One region of the Bacillus sp. AFS017336 genome, then DNA from elsewhere that is predicted to be linked to it. Evidence: predicted binding sites of a transcription regulator. Region 1 holds the regulator's gene; the other holds the start of a gene.

Region 1 (8,254 bases):
TTTTGAACTTTGTTATTTTTTTCTTCTTTCAAATTAAAAAACCACTTCCATTTAGGAAGTGGTTATTTTAATTGATATTGTAACAGCATCACAAAAATGTGAGGCGACTTATTACATCATGCCGCCCATTCCGCCCATACCCATGTCAGGCATTGCTGGAGCGTTTTTCTCAGGGATGTCAGCTACTACTGCTTCAGTTGTTAAGAACATAGCTGAAACAGATGCTGCGTTTTGAAGTGCAGAACGAGTAACTTTAGTTGGGTCAACGATTCCTTCTTCAATCATGTTTACCCATTGTCCGTTAGCAGCATTGAAACCAACGCCTACTTCCGCACCTTTTAATTTTTCAATGATTACAGATCCTTCTAAACCAGCATTTGTAGCGATTTGACGAACTGGAGATTCAAGTGCACGTAATACGATGTTGATACCAGTCGCTATGTCACCTTCTGCTTCAATTGCAGCTACTTTATTGTATACGCTCATTAATGCAGTACCACCACCAGCTACAATACCTTCTTCAACTGCAGCACGCGTAGAGTTTAATGCATCTTCAATACGTAATTTACGTTCTTTTAATTCAGTTTCAGTTGCAGCACCAACTTTGATTACTGCTACACCGCCAGCTAATTTAGCTAAACGCTCTTGTAATTTTTCGCGATCGAATTCAGAAGTTGTTTCTTCTAATTGAGCACGGATTACACCGATACGTTGTTGGATCGATGCTGTTTCACCAGCACCTTCAACGATTGTAGTGTTTTCTTTTGTTACTACAACTTTTGAAGCGCGACCTAATTGAGTGATGTTAGTTGTTTTAAGATCTAATCCTAATTCTTCTGTAATCACTTCACCGCCAGTTAAGATTGCGATGTCTTCTAACATTGCTTTACGACGGTCACCAAAGCCAGGAGCTTTAACAGTAACTGCGTTGAAAGTACCACGTAATTTGTTTACGATGATTGTTGCTTGTGCTTCACCTTCAACATCTTCAGCAATGATTAATAGTGGCTTACCTTGTTGAACAACTTGCTCAAGTACCGGTAAGATTTCTTGAATATTTGTTACTTTTTTATCTGTAATTAAGATATATGGATTTTCTAATTCAGCAACCATTTTCTCTGAATTTGTAACCATGTATGGTGAAGAGTATCCACGGTCAAATTGCATACCTTCTACTACTTCTAATTCAGTTGTGAAGCCTTTAGATTCTTCAAGTGTAATAACACCGTCGTTACCTACGCGCTCCATTGCTTCAGCGATTAATTGTCCTACTTCTGGATCTGCTGAAGAAATTGCAGCAACCTGTGCGATTGACTCTTTACCTTCAATTGGTTTAGAGATTGTTTTTAATTCTTCAATTGCTACAGCAACTGCTTTTTCGATACCTTTACGGATACCCATTGGGTTTGCACCAGCAGTTACGTTTTTAAGACCTTCACGAATCATAGCTTGCGCTAAAACTGTCGCAGTAGTTGTACCGTCCCCAGCAATCTCGTTCGTTTTGCTAGCAACTTCTGCAACTAATTTTGCACCCATGTTTTCGAATGCATCTTCTAATTCGATTTCTTTTGCGATTGTAACACCGTCATTTGTAATTAATGGAGAACCGAATTTTTTCTCAAGAACTACGTTACGTCCTTTTGGTCCTAATGTTACTTTTACAGCATCAGCTAAAGCGTCTACACCACGTAACATTGCGCGACGAGCTTCTTCACCAAATCTAATGTCCTTAGCCATTGAAATGACCTCCTTATAATATAAAAAATTTATTTTTTAATTTAAGTATTTTATTTTATTAACCTATGATTGCAAGAATATCGTTTTCGCGAAGTACTAGGTATTCAGTACCACCGTACTTAACTTCTGTACCTGAGTATTTAGAGAAGATAATGCGGTCACCTACAGATACTTCTAAAGCAATGCGCTCACCATTTTCAAGTACACGTCCAGTACCTACTGCAACAACTTTGCCTTCTTGTGGCTTTTCTTGTGCACTACCTGGTAACACGATACCGCTAGCAGTTTTTTCTTCAGACTCAACAAGCTCAATTACAACACGATCACCTAATGGCTTTAACATGTGTAATACCTCCTCAATAATCAAATCATTATTTTTTAGCACTCATTAATATTGAGTGCTAACACAATTATTAGTTTAAATAATATCAAAAAATTTTGCAAGTCTGAAGCAGGCACTTTTCTTGTCGAAATATAATCAGTTTTATCTTTACAATTAAATGTAAAATAAAAAACGAAAATTTCTTTTAAGAAACTAAAGAAACGAGTAAAATAATGTACATGTTGTTATCAACCTTTGGGTTATGAAAAATATCAACACAAAGGAGCTATCTTATTGAAAACTAGAGATTTATTGATTATCTTAACTTATGCTGTTATTCAATATTCGGCGGCATTTGGGGTTCCCTATTTATTAAATAGTAATTTATACGCTGGAGTGGAAAAGAAGACTGCTTCCCTTGAAGCGGTGGCCTTATGGAGTTGTATTAGCTTCATAACTGGTTTAATTATTATACTGATTTTATTACATAAGCCCATTTTTGAAGGAATTAAGAATTTTAAGCATAACTATCGTACAATATTAAATTGGGTAATTTTAGGTTACTTCATTACGATGGCAACTCAAATTGTGTGTAATATCATTTTAATTTATGTATTCAATTTACATACAGGCTCTGAAAATACTCAAAATATCTTAAATATTGCTAAACTGAATCCTGCATTTATTATCATACCAAGTCTAGTAGCACCGATATTAGAAGAGATAATTTTCCGCCGAATCATTTTCAAAAGGCTTTATAATCGCTTACCATTTATTATTTCTGCTGGGATTAGTTCAGCAATATTTTCGTTTATGCATGGCGACTTACCATTCTTTTTATCTTACTTCCTAATTGGTTTCGTATTTTGTTATTTATACAAACGTACAAATTCAATTATCGTTCCAATTTTAACACATATGTTAATGAACACATTTGTAGTTTTTCAGCAGTTAAATTTACATTAAAGAAACCCCCAATATTTTGGGGGTTTTTAAATTAATCTAATTTTATTGTTGTAAAAAATATGCCAATGTTTGTAGTTCAACCGCTAGGTCTATATGATGAATACGAATATGTTCTGGTACACTAATTCGAGCAGGAGTAAAATTTAAGATTCCTCTTATATTTTTTCCATTTAATCGATCTGCTATTGATTGAGCTACAGGTGCAGGTACAGTTAAAATAACGATTTGAATATCATCATTCATTACGTCTTCTAAATTATCTAAATTATAGACAGGTACTCCACCAATTTCAGTTCCAATCTTATTTGGATCAATATCAAATGCCATTTCAATTTTAGTATTATTATTTTTTATAAAATTATAGTGTAAGAATGCAGTCCCTAAATTACCTACACCAATTAATGCAACTTTCATCACTTCATGTTGGTTAAGCGCTTTCGAGAAAAAAGTTAATAAGTAATTTACGTTATATCCATATCCTTTTTTTCCAAGTGCTCCAAAATAAGAAAAATCTCTTCTAATCGTAGCGGAATCTACCTTTACTGCTTCACTTAACTCTGCTGAAGAAACTCTTTGTTTACCTGATAAAGACAAATTCTTTATAAAACGGTAATATAAAGGTAGACGTTTAGCAGTAGCTTGTGGAATTTTAATTTGTTCCGAGTCCATTTTTTAATCCCCCACTTACTGTAATTCTTTTTACTATGGTGTGTAATTTAGCTTTACTTTAGTAATAAAGTACTTGTTCTAATGTAAAATATACACTATATTTAAGAATTTTGACAGTCTACAGTTACTCAGATAAAAAATTTTGCAATGAGGTGTTATCCATGATTCTTTTACAAGTAAATAATGTCTCAAAGTATTTTGGTAGTGACATTATTCTTTCAAATATAAAATTAGAAGTTCAAACGAATGATCGAGTTGCGATTGTTGGTCGTAATGGCGCAGGAAAATCTACATTACTCAAAATAATAGCTGGTGAATTGTCTTACGACGGAGGCGAGATAAATAAGCCTAAGGACGTTACTGTAGGCTACCTAGCCCAAAATACTGGATTACAAAGTGATCAAACGATATGGGAAGAATATTATTCTGTTTTTAATCATTTAGTTGAGATGCAGGAAAATATGAGAAAATTAGAAGTAAAAATGACTCAAGAAGAAGTCTATTCTAATCAGCCTGTTTATGACAAGATAATGAATGAATATGATCATCTTCAATATACATTCAAAGAAAACGGCGGTTATCAGTTTGAAGCAGATATTCGTTCAATTATTAGCGGCTTAGGTTTCAGTAATGAAGATTACGAAACAAAAATTTCTTCGTTAAGCGGTGGGCAAAAAACAAGACTTGCTTTAGGTAAACTATTATTAACAAAGCCTGATCTATTAATACTGGATGAGCCTACAAATCACTTGGATATTGATACACTTAGTTGGTTAGAGCGTTATTTACAATCTTATCCTGGTGCGGTATTAATTGTATCCCACGATCGATATTTCCTTGATCAAGTTGTAAATATTGTTTATGAAATATCTAATCGTAGGCATCAACGTTTTGTTGGGAACTATAGTAAATATCTTGATTTAAAAGCTGCTCAATATGAGCAAGAGCTTAAACAGTTCGAAAAACAACAAGAAGAAATCTCTAAGCTTGAAGATTTTGTACAACGTAATATTGCACGTGCCTCAACTACAAAAAGAGCACAAAGTCGTAGAAAACAGCTCGACAGAATGGTTCGATTAGACAAGCCACTTGGAGAAGATTCTTCAGCTAATTTTTCATTTGCAATTGAAAAACAAAGTGGAAATGACGTCCTTTCAATACAAGATTTATTTATTGGATATAACCGCATCCCTACAATTGATCAAACAATGAAGTTTGTATTGAACCGAGGAGATAGTGTTGCACTAGTCGGTCCAAACGGTGTTGGAAAGTCGACATTACTTAAGACGATTATTGGTGATTTAAATAAATTACAAGGAACAATTGATTTTGGTGCAAATGTTTCGGTCGGTTATTATGACCAGGAGCAAGCTAAGCTTACATCTAACAAAAGAGTATTAGATGAACTTTGGGATGATTATCCATTAAAGCCTGAACAAGAGATTCGAACAATATTAGGGAATTTTTTATTTTCTGGCGATGATGTGACTAAAATCGTTACCTCTTTAAGCGGTGGAGAAAAAGCAAGATTAGCATTAGCAAAACTTATGATGAAAAAAGCTAATTTTCTAATTCTTGATGAGCCTACCAACCATTTGGATTTAGATAGTAAAGAAGTTTTAGAAAATGCTTTATTAGATTATCCTGGGACTATTTTGTTTGTATCACATGATCGTTATTTTATGAACAGATTATCCACAAAAACTTTCGAACTAGCAAAAGAAGGATTATCAATTTATCTAGGTGATTATGACTATTACCAATTTAAGAAAAACGAAGCATATGAGAAAGAACAAGCTGAAAAAGAAGTTATGTTAACACAAGTTAAACAATCATCTCAACCAGTTTCTGATTATCAACAAGACAAAGAATTAAAGAAAAAACTTCGTCAAACTCAGCGTCGTATTGAGGAGATCGAAAGCAATATCTCGCAATTTGAGCTTGATATAGAAACAATCGAACTAGAACTATGCAAACCAGAAGTTTACGGAGACTTTCAATTAGTACACGAATTAACAAGTAAGAAAAATGATTTAGAAGCTAAGTTAATAGACCTAATGGAAGAATGGGAAAACTTACAAGAGTAATGATTAAACGGATATGCTGATTGCTATCCGTTTTTTCTTATCTACATTTTTATCCACATAACTTTTGCTATATTTTAGCTTTTACACAGGTTTATACACATTATCCACAGAAAAACAGCAATGTTATACACATTTTTGTGCACAAGGTTTAATAAGTTTTTAACAAAGAAAAAGTACTTATCCACATTTTATTAAAAAAATTGTGAATAAGTACTTTTTACATATTCTCTAAATCTAAGCCAGGGTTACCGTTTAGTGCCAAATTACCTAGTTTCCCTTGCTTCAATCTGATAAAAGCAGCTGCACCGATCATCGCTGCATTATCTGTACAAAGTGATAATGGCGGTATAATTAATTCTATATCATTTAAGTCATTCATCTCATTTTGTAATGAAGCTCTTAATCCTTTATTAGCTGCTACTCCACCTGCTAATAAAACTTGTTTCACATCATATTCTTTTGCAGCTTTAATCGTTTTTGAAACAATTACTTCAATTACACTTGCTTGGAAGCTGGCAGCTACATTAGCTGGCGACACTTCCTCACCTCTTTGTTCAGCATTGTGCATATAATTAATAACTGCTGACTTTAAACCACTAAAGCTAAAATCATAACTACCTTCTTCTAACCAAGCTCTAGGAAATGGAATATTTGCCGTTCCTTCTTGTGCTAGACGATCGATGTGTGGACCACCTGGATAAGGCAATTTAAGCGTTCTAGCAACCTTATCATAGGCCTCACCTGCCGCGTCGTCTCGTGTTTCTCCTATTACTTCAAAAACGCCATCTTCCTTCATATAAACAAGCTCTGTATGCCCACCAGAAACTACTAAAGCTAATAGTGGATATTGTAAAGGCTGTACTAGTTGATTGGCATATATATGACCTGCAATGTGGTGAACACCTATTAGAGGTAATCCATGAGCAAAGGCAATTGCTTTTGCAGCATTTACTCCAATTAGTAATGCACCTACTAGTCCTGGACCCTCTGTAACAGCAATGGCAGCTAAATCCTCATAGTTAATCTGTGCTTGCTCCATCGCTTCTTCAATTACCACCGTTATTTGCTCAACATGTAATCTTGAAGCGACTTCAGGTACTACTCCACCAAAACGTTTGTGTATATCGATCTGTGTTGCTACTACATTACTTAGAATTTCATTACCATTTTTAATAATAGCTGCTGAGGTTTCATCACAACTTGTCTCTATAGCTAGTATTAAACAATTTTCATTCATCATTTCAAATTCACCCACATCACTAATGCATCCTCAAAATTATCTGTATAATAGCTTTTTCGAATCCCACCGTCTTGGAATCCTAGCTTACGATACAGTCCCATTGCTACATGATTCGATACCCTTACTTCTAATGTTAAAGTTTCTGCTCCAAGGTTTTTAGCAGTTTCCATTACTGCTCGAAGTAACTTTTCACCTAGACTCTTCCCTCTATAGTCCGGTAAAATAGCTATATTTGTAATATGTCCCTCGTCAATGACTACCCATAACCCACAATATCCAATTATCTTCTCATCAACTTCAGCAACTAAATAATTGGCAAATTGATTTGAATATAATTCATTATAAAATGCATCATGTGTCCATGGTGTTGGGAACGATTTTTTTTCAATTTCCACTATTTGATCTAAATCTTCTTCTTTCATTTTCCGAAAAGCAACCGATGAGATCATAATATCCTCCTACTTTTCTTGGCTAGCTAGCCAATTAGCTTCTGCTTCTGATAATCTTAAATATTCTGGTGAAAAATTGTGTACCGATTCTTCACTTTCTTCTAAACTACATGTAAACAGTTCACTTGGTCTCTGATTATTCATACTAGCATTTACAAAAACAGCCTGATCTTTTAAGTGCTCTATAATAAATTCTTTATGTAATGATACATCATTACCAATAAATAAAATTTGTTCATTATATGATTTAAGTTTTTCAACCCATAAACTGCGATCAATATTACAGTCCTCTAAAACACTATTAGTAGGTTCCCCTCTGAAATCATAAAGACCAGTAAATAATAAATTACGTCTTGCATCAAAAATAGGACAAACTAACCCATTAAAAAATCGCCCATTCGCAGCTAGTACTTTCAGACTTGAAACACCTATAATCGGAATATTTAAGGTGAAGGCCAATGTTTTTGCTACTGTTACACCAATGCGCACTCCAGTGTATGAGCCTGGTCCTTTTGCGACAACTATTTTAGATAGTTCCTTAGGTTTTATATTGCATTCTTCCATTAATGTATTAATGGCTGGCATTAATCGGACAGAATGATTTTTATTTATAAATGTTATCGTTTCTCCAATAACAGATTGGTCCTTAATTAGACTAATCCCCATAACATTTGTAGAAGTATCAATTGCTAAAACGGTCATTATTAATTAGCTCCTTACAAATAAATTCATACCTTGCTCCATTTGGAATAAAAGTAATCATTCTACCATTTTCTTCATGAGT
Region 2 (14,047 bases), on a different contig from region 1:
ACTGTAAATTATAAAGATAAAACTGTTAAAAGCTTTGTAATAGAAGAACATCTTCATGATGAAATATTTGAAAAAAATACAGTGTGGAAATCCTATAAACAACTTTCAAAGATAAGTGATTATTATCTTTATGGATTGAAAATGAATAAAAAAGATTTTTTTCAATTTATTGAAGAGTGGGAGGAATATTCAAAATGGATCCAAACTACTTATCAGATAGAATATGAAAAAATATTGATTGATCTGAGAAAAATATATACTTTCAATGAGGTAACTTATGTAAAATTTATAGGTGATTGATTAGGTTAATAAAACTAATTGGTTAAAAAAGAAATTATGCCTATGTAACTAAAACATTGTTAGTTCGATAACATTTTGGAGCTCTAATCAGCTCTTTTTTTATTTGAAAAAATGGTAGTTTAGTACCATAAGGATTGTTTAATTTTATATGAAAAAATGTGAGATTCCCCCAAATTATACAAGACGTTAAGTTGATATAATTAACTTAAAAATATTTGTAGGTGGTGTAAATATGAAGAAATTTATATGGTTACTACTTTGTATTTTTGTATTTTCATTATTATCTGGATGCAATTCGGATAACAAGAGTTTTTCAGAGTTGTATCACGGAAATTTAAATGAAATCAGCAAAATTAAAATTACTAACGGTCAGAACGGAGGAAACACAGTAATAACGGAACAGAAGGCAATTGATAATTTTATTAGTGATATTAAAGATATTAAAGTTGCCCAAAATAAAAATACTGATGTAAAGGGATGGGTATACAGTGTTACATTGTATAATCAAGACAAAAAGTTAAAGAGTTTCACAACAAGCGAAATAGAAGGAAAGACAAAAAAAGATGATGCAACATTAGTTATAGCAATTGAAAAATTATTGAATCTTAAGTAAATTTTATTCAACTAATGCAATGCCTTAGTTGAAAAAGGATTGTCTGAAACTACATAAAAAAAGGTGGAATTCCTCCAAACTATAGAACTCTCTTATGTAAAATAAGAAAAGCTTTTTGTCCTGTATCTTTCATTATCTTGGTTATATGAAACACTACACATTATCGATTTAAACAATAATAAGGAACTCGATAATGGCTTGATTTGGTCAATTTTTAATGGAAATAAAAATCTTGATAAAGAATAAAAATATTAAAAAAATATTGACTTTTTCATATTTATGTATAGAATAATTATTAATAAAATGTTTCAGAGATGTGACAACAAAACGACTGTGAAAGGACGAGTAGTAGTAGGACGTAGACAAAGCGAGTCAGGGGTGGTGTGAGCCTGATACGAAGCCTATTATGAAGAACCTCCTGGAGTCGCTGACCGAAATCCTTTAGAGGAAAGTAGACTTAGCCGTGATCTTCGACGTTACAAGAAGAGCAGTATCGAGATCTCTCTAATCTCCGTACTGAATAAGTGAGCAACCTCTGTTGCTAATTTGGGTGGTACCGCGGAACCAAAGCCTTTCGTCCCAGTTTTTTTGGGAAAGAAGGGCTTTTTTTGTTGGCTTTTTTCTATAACATCCAAACATTTTAGGGGGAAATAAGCATGTATCAATCATTAATGACAGTAAGAGAGACTCAAATCGCAATTAAGGAAGTTAAGACATTTTTTGAGGATCAATTAGCAAAACGTCTTGGAATGTTCCGTGTATCTGCACCATTATTCGTAACGAAAAAATCAGGTTTAAACGATCACTTAAACGGTGTAGAACGCCCAATTGAATTTGATATGCTTCATTCAGGAGAAGAGTTAGAAATTGTTCATTCACTAGCGAAATGGAAACGATTTGCACTGCATGAATACGGTTACGAAGCTGGTGAAGGTATCTATACAAACATGAACGCGATTCGACGTGATGAGGAACTTGATGCTACGCATTCAATTTACGTTGACCAATGGGATTGGGAAAAAATTATTCAAAAAGAATGGCGAACAGTAGATTATTTACAAGAAACTGTACAGACAATTTATGGAATCTTTAAAGAATTGGAAAATCATTTGTTTGAAAAATATCCGTATCTTGGGAAGTATTTACCAGAAGAGATCGTATTTATTACATCCCAGGAGTTAGAAGATAAATATCCAGAGTTAACACCAAAAGATCGTGAGCATGCGATTGCAAAAGAGCACGGAGCAGTCTTTATTATTGGAATCGGCGATGTACTTCGTTCTGGTGAAAAACATGATGGACGCGCAGCTGACTATGATGACTGGAAATTAAATGGTGATATCTTATTCTGGCATCCAGTATTGCAATCTTCATTTGAATTATCATCAATGGGTATTCGTGTTGATAGTGAATCACTTGATGAGCAGCTAACAAAGACAGGTGAAGATTTCAAACGCGAGTATAATTTTCATAAAGGCATTTTAGAAGATGTGCTTCCACTAACAATTGGTGGTGGTATTGGGCAATCAAGAATGTGCATGTACTTCTTACGTAAAGCACATATTGGTGAAGTTCAATCTTCTGTATGGCCTGATGAAATGCGAGAAGCATGTAAGAAGGAAAACATTCATTTGTTTTAAGACAAATTAGCAATAAATAAAAGCATGCCTCTATATCTTTTGTTTATACATATTCATTAGAGAATTGAAATTTAATAACATGTAGACTGTTTCGGCAGTCTATTTTTTTTATGTTAAATGACAAATCATTATACGCTTTTAAACTATAGTCTGCTTTATATATGTGGTTTAGAAATATTTTGATTTTTTTTCTTGACTTGAAATCCATTTCATAATTTAGATTGAAAATAAGTTAAATTTCAACAAAGGGGGAAGAAAGATGATTAGAAAAGTTAATCTTCACCAGGACGAATTTGTACTATCTACTATTACAGGTTTAGTAGAAATTTTTGATGGGATGCAAAATATCTACTATGGAGACTTGTTTTTAACAAATAAAAGATTATTTATAGAAAGCAATAAACTTATAAATTTTGAAAAGTCTTTTTGGTTTGAAGGAGAGATGGACACTATTAAAAATTCTACCCTTATTGTAGGGGAACACAGAATTGAGGTAAGATGGGCGTACAATGGAAATCTAATTTACTTTATAAAAGCTTTTCAGAAGTTAAAAGAAAATGCGTAGTATTCTTCATCAGAGGTTGTTGTGGGAGGTAAGTGATGGCAAATATTAACGATATTGCAAAATTAGCAGGTGTATCCGTCTCTACTGTTTCTAGAGTGCTTAACAATTATAAGTATGTTGCTAGTGATAAAAGAGAAGCTGTCCTTAAAGTTATTGAAGAAATGAATTATACACCAAATAAAAATGCGATTGATTTAATTCGAGGAGAAACAAGAACAATCGGTGTGATTCTCCCATATAACAATAACCCGGCATTCGATCAAATCCTGAACGGGATCTTGAATAAAGCATTAGAAAATGATTTTTTGATTACAGTACTTCCTTCAAATTATAGTAAAGAAAAAGAAGTGGAATATCTGCAAAAATTAAAAAGTAAGCTGTATGATGGGATCATTATTGCTTCAAGAGCAAATGATTGGGAGACGATCATTCCTTTTAGCGAATATGGAACAATCGTAGCTTGTGAATATACACAGCACAAGGAAATTGGCTGTTCCTATATGGACCGTTATTCTTCTTATCTAGATGCCTTTCAATTATTAAAAAATAAAGGCCATTATAAGGTAGCTTTCACAACAGCTAGGCTAAAGAGCAATAGTACAAATCAAATGATTGAAGCTTATACTGAGATTTTTGGTGAGCTTCAACCTAAATATCATATATCTGATTGTCATTCCTTAGAAGATGGTTACATGGCAGCAAAGAAATTCCTGCAATTGTCGAAAAGACCAACTGCAATCTATGCGAATGGCGATGAAGTGGCTGGTGGTATGTTTTTATTTGCTAAGTCTCAACAATTGAAAATCCCAAGTGATTTAGCGATCATTGGTCAAGAAAATCAACCAATTGGAATCGGTATGGGAATATCTACAGTGGATCACCAATTAATGAAAGTTGGTGCACAGGCTTGTGACTTAGTAATAAATAAGTCTACAGAAAAAGTAAAAATACCGTATCGCATTGTGGAAAGAGATTCTGTTTAAATCACATTTTTGGTGGTATTAACAAAGAGAATATTTATAACATAGATAAAAAATTAGTTTAAAGTGGGGAAAGAAAATGAGTAAAAAATTTATAGTTTTTGACATTGATGGAACGTTACTCACGACAGAAATGAAGTTTTTAGATAGTACAAAAGAAGCATTAATTTCTCTTAAAGAAAAAGGACATGAGATCGGGATTGCGACAGGAAGGGACTATACTTCAGCAATAGCAATCGTTGATGAGCTTGAAATTGATACTTATGTTTTATGTAATGGATCAATTGGATATGTCCGACATGAGTTGGCGCATGAGGAAAACTTTACAAAGCAATCTATTATGCAATTAATTAAAATTGCAACGGAAAACAATGATCAGATTGTATTCCAAACAGCGAGCGGATTAAAAAGACATTTCGAGCTACCAGGAGATTCGTTAACGAATGCCTACGATAGTCTAGGATTGACCATTCCGGAGTTTGATGATCTGTATTGGGAACAAAATTCAATTATTCAAGCGATGCTTTTTTGCAAGCCTGAAGATCTTCCAAAATATGATATCAATGAATTCAGATATGTTAGTTGGCATAAATTTGGCTCTGATGTCATTCCGAAAGAAGGATCAAAAGCAAAAACCATTTTAAAAATCGCAGAAGAAAATGGATTTAAGCAGGAGGATATCATCTTTTTCGGAGATGGAATGAACGACATTGAACTGATGGAACACTCAGGAGTTGGGGTTGCAATGGGAAATGCCGAAACAGAAGTAAAAGAAAAAGCCAATTTAGTCACAGATAGTTGCGATGAGCATGGAATTTACAATGCACTTAAGAAAATGTTATTAATATAATTATATAGAAAAAGTCAACTAATGGATGTATGAGTTAAATAACTTCCTCGACTAAAAAACTGCAAAAATAAATAGGATTGTCTAATTTGACAATCCTGTTTTTCAACACCTATTATAATAATCCTAAAATAATTTATTAACGTCAAATCTTGTTTCCTCTTTAACACACCCTACTGATACTAAATCATATACTGTATTTTCTTTAAATTTAGTTTTATTCGTTGAAACGAGACAAATTGTTTATTATTAACTTGGAACATAAACACCTTTTTTTTCCCCTTTTTCAAACTCCATTCCTTCTATGAACACCAACCTTTATTCCCATTTATAATATAATTCATTAGAAAGAAAATTGAGAATTATTTTATATTTAAAACTCTTAAAATAGTTATTGCATATTATACTCAAAATTTAATAGAATACTTTTAATATAGTTTTTTACAACTAAATATAAGCTAATTAAGTTCAGTCACTTTTATTTTATAGTGATTCTTAATACGCTCGTATAATTTTGGAAATAAACGGTCCAAGAGTTTCTACCAAACTGCCGCATAGTTTGACTACGAGAGATATGACATAACATAATCTCTCCTATTTTTAGGAGGAATAAGCAAATGAACTTACATGAAATGAAAACATCCACAAAGGCTGAAAAAGCTGACTTTTTAATAAAAAATGGAAAAATAATTAATGTATTTACGAAAGAAATAATAGAGGATTCAATTGCTGTAACTAATGGGATCATTGTTGGAATCGGTGAGTATGAAGCGAATGTAGTAATAGATGCAGATGGTAAATATATTTCACCAGGCTTCATTGATTCGCATGTTCATATCGAGTCCTCTATGGTTTTACCTAGTGAATATGCAAAAACAGTCCTACCACATGGAGTTACGACTGTCATAACAGATCCGCATGAGATTGCAAATGTTGCTGGGGTTAATGGGATTAAAATGATGTTAGATGCTTCGGAAAATATTCCATTAGATGTTCGGGTGATGCTACCGTCTTGTGTTCCTGCAACTTCGTTAGAGCGAGGGGGAGCGGTACTTTATGCAGAGCATTTAGAGCCATTTATGAGTCATCCAAGAGTGTTAGGTTTAGCAGAAGTAATGGATTATCCTTCTGTTATGGCGATGGAAAAACAGATGATGGATAAATTAAATTTAGCACATAAGTATCAAAAGCCTATAGATGGCCATTTAGCAGGACTAACTAAAAATGAAATTAACGCATATTCCTATGCTGGTATTTCAACAGATCATGAATGTACAAATGTTCAAGAAGTACTTGAAAGACTTAGAGTAGGGATGTATGTTGCATTTAGAGAAGGTTCCGCTGCAAGAAATCTAAAGGATTTGTTACCTGCAGTAAATGAAAGAAATGCTGGGCGTATTATGTATTGTACTGATGATAAACATTTAGACGATATCATGAAAGAGGGTTCGATTGATTTTTGTATTCGAACAGCAATCGAATATGGGATTCATCCAGTAACTGCTTATTCAATGGCGACTTTAAATCCAGCTACTTGCTATGGTTTAAAACAAAAAGGTGCAATAGCTCCTGGATATGAAGCAAACTTTGTATTTTTAAGTGATTTAGAATTAGTAGAAATTACTGATGTATGGTGTAAAAATGAATTTATCGTAAGAAATAGACAAAATATCAATTTTATTAAAAATGAAGAGTCAAAATTGATTGAATCTAAATTAAGCTTAGGTGATATAAAGATTGAAGATTTTGAGTTGAAAACAGACTCACAAACGTTCGCTAACATTATTGAAATTAATCCGAATAGTATCGTTACAAATCATATAATTGATAAAATCACGATTGAAAATAATTCATTCAAGCCAAGTGCAAAAGAAAATTTATGTAAAATAGCAGTAATCGATCGCTATCATTCAGAAAAAGAACTTGGTTTAGGAATTGTTAAAGGCCTAAATTTAATTGATGGAGCGATCGCAACGACCGTTGCTCATGATTCTCACCAATTAATAGTTGCCGGCATGAATGATGAGGATATGTATGTAGCGATTAAGACAATTGAAGAAATGAACGGTGGAATTGTCGTCGTATCTTCGGGAAAAGTAATCGTTAAATTACCATTGCCAATTGGAGGATTAATGAGTAATCAGTCTGCAGAAGAAGTAGAAGCAGGTTTACATCAAATTGAGAATTCATTGTTAAAAATCAGACCTAACAATACATTTAATGCTTTCTTAACTTTATCTTTCCTTGCATTGCCAGTTATACCTAGTATAAAAATTACGACTAAAGGTTTATTTAATGTAAATGAATTTAAATTTATTCCTGTTTTGGTAAATGAGTAAAATAGAATACTGTACTAAATGAGACTCCGAGAATTGGGGTCTTTTTGAAGTTTAAACAGTTTGAAGGTCACATTACCTAAAATTAAATTTGAATTTTTAAATAGAATTGATGAAATTCTTATACAATAGTAAATGAGAAACATTCGATATACAATCAGGTTAAAATGGATTGAGGAGAAGAATGCATGTCAGAAGTGATTTTTAACCATTTAAGAAATGTTCCACTCTTTAAAGGCCTTACAGATGATGAGCTTCAATCTATTGTGGACATTTCATATACAAGAGAATATATTGCAAAATCATTTGTCTTTATGCAGGGAGAAAGTCTAGACAGAGTATTTTTTATCCATTCCGGTAAAATAAAAATACATATAAATGATCAGTCAGGGAAAGAGCAAATTGTTTCGATTCCACAAGCTGGGGAAATGTTTCCTCATGTTGGTTTATTTCTTAAAGGTACTTTTCCTGCACATGCTGAAGTTATTAAAGCTGCCAAATTAATTGTTTTACCAATTGCAGATTTTGAGCTAATTCTAATTAAACATCCTGAATTATGCATTAAATTATTTAAGTTTCTTAGCGAAAAGATTGTTGATTTACAAGCTAGGTTAGTTGAACAAACACTACATAATTCATACGATAAAATCACAATGTTATTAAGACGACTATGTAAGTCAAATGGAATACCATTAAATAGTAATCAATTTAAAATAACAACCCATTTTACCAATCGTGAGCTTGCAAATATGATTGGTACATCAAGAGAAACGGTTAATCGAACAATCAATCAATTAAGAAAAAAAGAAGTAATTAGCATGGATTCTGAAGGTTTTTTTATCATAAATATAGACAAACTCGAAAATGAGCTTTATTAAGAATAAAAAAAAGGCATATGAAGTTAAATTTCATATGCCTTTATAAGTTTTCACATATTTTTAAACCCGTAATATTTGATTAATCTCTTTCGATTACTCGATTAAATAAGATATTATTTTCTAAATGGATATGTTGGAACGTATCAGCCTCAAGAGCCTCAAGTCTTTGATAGACAAGACGATAAGTTCCACAAGCGTCAACTGGAGGTGTAAAGTCATTCGTAATTTCACGTAATTCCTTTAAGATATTACCAGCAGAGTTATGGTCACTTTCTAATTCTTCAACGATTTTATTTAGTTTATTACGATTTTCAGCAGTTGGATTTTGTTCATGCTCTAATATTAGCTTAAAGTCTACTGCTTCTTCTTTCCAAGTATGTTGTTCCAGTTCTGTTTTTAAGTCAAAAAATAATTTGTGTAAGCGTACTAAATGAGGATGAGATTGACCGTGAACTCGCATTACTTTCGTTACATAAGGGCTTAAAAGTGGTAATTCTTCGTTTAAAAAGTGATGATGTTTGTTCACAATATGAGTAATTAATTCTTTATTTGAAGCTTTATTATAATCAATATTTGCTTCGTTTATTTGTTTCGATTCATGATAAAGTGTATTTAATTTTGTTAAAATCTCTTCAACGTTCAAATTTTTTTCTTTAATCGCTTCAATTAGTGGTCTATTACCACCACAGCAAAAATCAATTCGATATGATTTAAAAAGGTCACTAGCCTTTGGAAATTCGGTAACAATCTTGCTAATTTTATCAAATTCATTAAATAGTTGATTCATAAAAAAGCCTCCATCATTTTTTTTCTAACTAGAAAAAGAATAACAATTTAATGAACAATTCTTTGTGATATATATCACAAGTTTTGGTTTTTTTATTAAAGTGAAAATATGAAAAAGTAAATAAATTATTTGTAGAGTTCTTTATTTTGAAGGTATACAGGGGGATTTTTTAAAAAATCTAGTTCAAAAGGGTATAAGTCATATTGTTAATTAGTTCACAAAATGGACAAAGGATAGGATTTCTTTACTTGGGTTAGTCACTAAAATCATAAAAAGCTGAGATATATTTGAACAGATTGAAAATGACTCAAGCAATTCTTGAGTCATTTTGATTTTTTTAGGGTTAATTCTATTCAAATCAACAAAATCTATAATGAAGAAATTTTTATATAAAGAACGAATGATAAAGACGAACTAAATGTGAAGAGTATGTATTACAATGCATAAGGAGAGATTGTGTTGAGTGATAAGATAGATTTTTCAGAAAAAATCCATATAGGTGAATTGATTGCAGTTTCAAACGTGTACGGATTAACTCCATATACCCTTCTTTTAGAACTTGAAAAAGGTACGATTGAAGTATTTCTTTCGATAAATGAATTTAACGGGAAATATAGTGATACGACAGATCTAGACTGGTGTCAATTAAATAACGGAAAGGTATTTTCTAAAAAAATGAATCACTAAAATTTAGTTTTATTAATATTAAAATTTCACATTGAAAACAACTCGATAAGTTAATAATCTAGCTAGTCAGGTAAATACCCTATCTAAAAGGTAGGGTTTGGATTAAACGTTTTTGACGACAACTTAAGTTCTTTTATTTAATACGATTTCGCCAAACATGGCTAATTGATCATTATTTAGACTTTCTTTATGAATTGTTGGCATGACAACGGATAGAAGGAAATTAACCTCATTATTTAATCGATGAATCTCTTCTAACAATTCAATTTGTATGCCTTTCATTTCACTTATTACCTCTAAAAACAAATCTTCTTTATTCTGATTTAATTCATTCAGCTTACTACTCATATCAAACACCTCCAATGACATTATTCGTTACATAATATTCAATATCCTTTTTGTATTAAGTATTTTTAACATTTCTATAAAGTAAAAAAACTCAGCCAATAATTTAATTTTGGCATGAGTGGGATTTTTCATTTTAAATAAGTAAAAATCGTTTTGCTTCTTAAGGATGTAGTATTCATTCTCCAATATTATCTTCAAACCATTCCTGCAGCTCTTTTAAAGAAGTAAAGGAAAAAATTTCTTCACCATTTTGTCCGTTATCAGTACCATTATTACCTCTTAAAGTAATTTGTCCTTCTTCTCCAGAAATTAAGATTGCATATGGATGGTTTAAATTGATAAATCTTGCATCTAAATCATTATCAATCCAATTTTTACTACTTAAAAATGCTTCATAATGATCCATATTGATTCCTCCTATCGATGATATTGTTCCAACTTATAAAAAAAATACGCAAGAATTTAAGTTTATAAAGCGTAAAAGATCCTTTTCCTAGTTCGCTTTTTTCGTATTGGGTCAATCGACAGCAAAGTATAATTAAAATTGCCAATAATTTCCGTATATAGAAGTTAAAAATAGAAAATTATAGAAAAGACAATGCTGCAAAAAAGGGGGGGCTTATTTGATTCGAAATAAACATAAATTGCTAAGAACGTTTAAGTCAAAAAAGAATGACGAAATAAATGTTCGACAAGATCCCCTATATGACAATTATGGTCAAAATATCGAAGCACTCGAATTAATTTTTGATAATTGCTCAGATGTAATTTTTCGTTCATTTTTACTATTCGGAAATACTAGGGCAACGATTATTTATATTGAAGGCCTAACAGATAAAGAAGGAATTGAAAATTTTGTTTTAGTGCCACTAATGGAAAAAGTAATAACCACAAAGCAATCAATAAATGATGTAATTGAGGATAAAATTCCAGTTTCTAAAGTGAATAAGGTCATTTCATTTCAGCAATGTATTGATTCAATTTCATCTGGCAATCCAATTCTTTTATCAGAAGGTGTAAAAGCTGGGTTTTCTTTAGGGCTTGCAAAGTGGGAAAAACGCTCAATAGAGGAGCCAACAGCTGAAGTTGGCATTAAAGGACCGCGAGAGGGATTTAATGAGTCGATAGAAATTAGTAAATCTCAATTACGTAGAATTATTAAAAGTCCTTCACTTAAAATGCTATCGCTGAAAATTGGGCGCTATACGAATACGACAATTGTTATTACCTACATAGAAGGTATTGCAGATCAAACGCTAATCGATGAAATCGTTAGCCGATTAACAGGTATTGAAGTAGATGGAATTTTGGAAAGTGAATACATTGAGGAATTGATTGAAGATAATCCTTTTTCGCCTTTTCCACAGATTTTGTCTACAGAACGTCCAGATGTAGTTTGCTCTAATTTACTTGAGGGAAGGGTAGGCATTTTAGTTGAAGGAACGCCATTTTGCTTAATTGCACCCATTTCATTTTTTTCATTGATTCAATCACATGAAGATTACTATCAACGATTTATCGTTAGTTCAGCGATTCGATGGTTACGCTATTTATTTCTTGGTATTTCACTTTTGCTTCCATCATTTTATGTTGCGATTATGACTTTTCATCAAGAAATGGTACCAACTAATTTGTTGCTAAGTATGGCAGCTTCTCGAGAACCAATTCCTTTTCCATCAATTGTAGAAGTATTGATTATGGAAGTTTCATTTGAAGCACTGCGGGAAGCAGGAGTTCGATTACCTAAACAAATAGGAGCGGCCGTAAGTATTGTAGGTGCTTTAGTAATTGGTCAAGCTGCTGTTCAGGCAGGTTTGGTTTCGTCACCAATGGTAATTGTAGTAGCGATTACTGGAATAGCTTCATTCATGTTGCCTCGTTATATTGCAGGGATTGCGATCCGTTTGCTCAGATTCCCGATGATTTTGCTTGCTGGTTCATTAGGGTTAGTTGGAATCATGTTAGGAATAATCCTGATCGTCATCCATTTATGTAGCTTACGTTCATTTGGTGTTCCATATTTATCTCCACTTGCTCCGCTTAAAACTGAAGAACTAAAGGATGTCTTATGGAGAGCACCATTTTGGATGATGGATACACGGCCTCATCTCACTGGAAAGACAAATTTAAACCGTCAAACCGACGGGCAATCACCAAAAAATGATAAATGAAATGGCCTTTAGTAAAAAATTTAAAGGAAAGACGAAAGGAGAATCAATTAATGAAACGTGTTCTCTATTTGTTATCCTTATGTGGATCGATTTTATTGTTAAGTGGTTGCTGGGATCGATTGGAAATAAATGATTTAGCCATTGTCACTGCAGTAGCCATAGATAGAATAGATGATAAAACGATTGAACTTTCAACTCAAGTAATTATTCCGAAAAATTTAAGTTCTGGTAATGGACAAGCTGGAGTAGGTCAACAAAGTTCATTAACTATTGTTAGATCTCAAAAAGGAAAAAATATTGCCGATGCAATCTCAAAACTGCAAACGAAATTACCGCGTAAAATATTTTGGGGGCAGTGTGAGGTATACATTTTTAGCGAAGAGTTAGCTAAAAAAGGGGTAAAAGAGCAAATGGATTTTTTACTTCGTCATCCTCAACCAAGGGAAAGAGCCTATTTATTCGTGAGTAAAATTGATCCAAAGAAAATACTCGAGTTGTCTACTCCCATAGAACGATATTCAGCCGAAACAATTATGGGACTATCCGATTTCCGATTTTCAATGCAAGTCAATTTGCAGTCTTTTGAAGCAATGTTAACAAGCCAAGCAAATGCAGCTGCTATTCCATTACTAGAAATACAGTCAGCACCAAAGAATGAGGACTCAGATCAATCCAATAGTCTACCAGCCATTATCGGTACGGCTGTTTTTAAAAAGGATAAAATGATTGGACAGATTTCGGAACGTGAAACAAGAGGAGTTCTATTATTAAGAAATGAACAGAAAGAATTTACTGTAACATTAAAATCTGTTGATATGAAAGGTAATGTGTCATTGTATCCCGTTTTGCTTCGTACAAAGCTTGTACCAGAAATTCAGGGTGATAAATGGAAAATGCTTGTGAAAGTTAAGGCAAATGGCGCTATTGTCCAAAATGGAACAGACCTAGATTATTCAAATGAACTACTTAAAAAGAAACTAGAAAAAGTATTTCAAGAAAAGATTAAAGATGGCATAGAACAATCTCTTAAGGAAGTTCAACAAAATCTTAAAACTGATATTATCGGTTTCGCAGATGAGTTTCACAGAACCTATCCGAAACAATGGAAAAAAGTCGAAAATCACTGGGATGAGAAATTTCCTACTGTAGAAGTAAAAATTGACGTCGATGCAAACATTCGAAGACAAGGATATATTAACAAACCAGGAGCAATACCTGAGAAAGAGGTTCGGAATAAATGAGGTGGGGTTCTTTTATTTGTACAACAGTAATTGTAGCTCTAATTTTCTTTTTTGAATGGAAAAAAATGAAATTAGCTCCTAAAGAAGATCAGATTGGCTTTGTTTTGATCCTTTTATTAGCATGGATTTTTTCATTGTTTAATCTACAGCAAATGGCTGGACCAATTACATGGGTTGAAGCTCTTTTTAAACCATTTGAAAAATATATGTAATTACTGATCAATTTTACAATTCTTAAAGGAACAAGATTATTTGAGAGCGGTTGTTTAGTAGAGCTATGAAAAAAATAATCTAAACTTCGGTCATAGCAATATTCCAAAAAGGAGGTAGACAATGGAGAAAGGTAAAATTTCATCGCTTCAAATGGCATTCATGCTGTATCCAACCATAATTGCTACAGCTATTCTCATGCTTCCTAGTTTCACTGCTCAATACGCTAAACAAGATCTATGGCTGTCACCGATTTGGGCGTGCTTAATCGGATTTTTAACTGTTTTCATAGCAATTCAATTAAATAAACTATACCCGAATCAAACAGTGATTCAATTTAGCCAGGAAATAGTAGGTCGCTTCTTTGGGAAAATAGTTGGATTACTATTTTTGATATTTTACATTCCTACTACAGGTTTAATTACTAGAAGTTATGGAGAATTT

Evidence for each region. Region 1 encodes Rex, which represses fermentation and respiration genes when NADH is low (regulators of the CRP and FNR family bind a similar motif). Its sites were predicted from a motif close to TTGTGAAATATTTCACAA; they were not measured.
Region 2: ric (iron-sulfur cluster repair di-iron protein) is a predicted target of Rex. The motif match lies at 9,009-9,026, and genes of this name have one in related genera.

What each region holds. Positions count from the first base shown of each region.
Region 1 covers NZ_NUCO01000149.1:8,687-16,940, forward strand. Annotated here, with positions in the region: gene groL (chaperonin GroEL) at 112-1,737, opposite strand; gene groES (co-chaperone GroES) at 1,796-2,080, opposite strand; gene CN601_RS25185 (CPBP family intramembrane glutamic endopeptidase) at 2,354-3,025, shown strand; gene CN601_RS25190 (redox-sensing transcriptional repressor Rex) at 3,068-3,694, opposite strand; gene CN601_RS25195 (ABC-F family ATP-binding cassette domain-containing protein) at 3,856-5,781, shown strand; gene tsaD (tRNA (adenosine(37)-N6)-threonylcarbamoyltransferase complex transferase subunit TsaD) at 5,999-7,018, opposite strand; gene rimI (ribosomal protein S18-alanine N-acetyltransferase) at 7,018-7,470, opposite strand; gene tsaB (tRNA (adenosine(37)-N6)-threonylcarbamoyltransferase complex dimerization subunit type 1 TsaB) at 7,480-8,172, opposite strand; gene tsaE (tRNA (adenosine(37)-N6)-threonylcarbamoyltransferase complex ATPase subunit type 1 TsaE) at 8,153-8,254, opposite strand, start outside.
Region 2 covers NZ_NUCO01000134.1:10,226-24,272, reverse strand. Annotated here, with positions in the region: gene CN601_RS22645 (hypothetical protein) at 1-300, shown strand, start outside; gene CN601_RS22640 (hypothetical protein) at 533-913, shown strand; T-box leader at 1,238-1,498, shown strand; gene asnA (aspartate--ammonia ligase) at 1,570-2,553, shown strand; gene CN601_RS22625 (hypothetical protein) at 2,813-3,118, shown strand; gene CN601_RS22620 (LacI family DNA-binding transcriptional regulator) at 3,154-4,101, shown strand; gene CN601_RS22615 (Cof-type HAD-IIB family hydrolase) at 4,178-4,948, shown strand; purine riboswitch at 5,430-5,531, shown strand; gene ade (adenine deaminase) at 5,563-7,284, shown strand; gene CN601_RS22605 (Crp/Fnr family transcriptional regulator) at 7,470-8,159, shown strand; gene ric (iron-sulfur cluster repair di-iron protein) at 8,239-8,946, opposite strand; gene CN601_RS22595 (hypothetical protein) at 9,406-9,633, shown strand; gene CN601_RS22590 (hypothetical protein) at 9,757-9,981, opposite strand; gene CN601_RS22585 (hypothetical protein) at 10,157-10,387, opposite strand; gene CN601_RS22580 (spore germination protein) at 10,605-12,152, shown strand; gene CN601_RS22575 (Ger(x)C family spore germination protein) at 12,203-13,393, shown strand; gene CN601_RS22570 (hypothetical protein) at 13,390-13,605, shown strand; gene CN601_RS22565 (GerAB/ArcD/ProY family transporter) at 13,727-14,047, shown strand, end outside.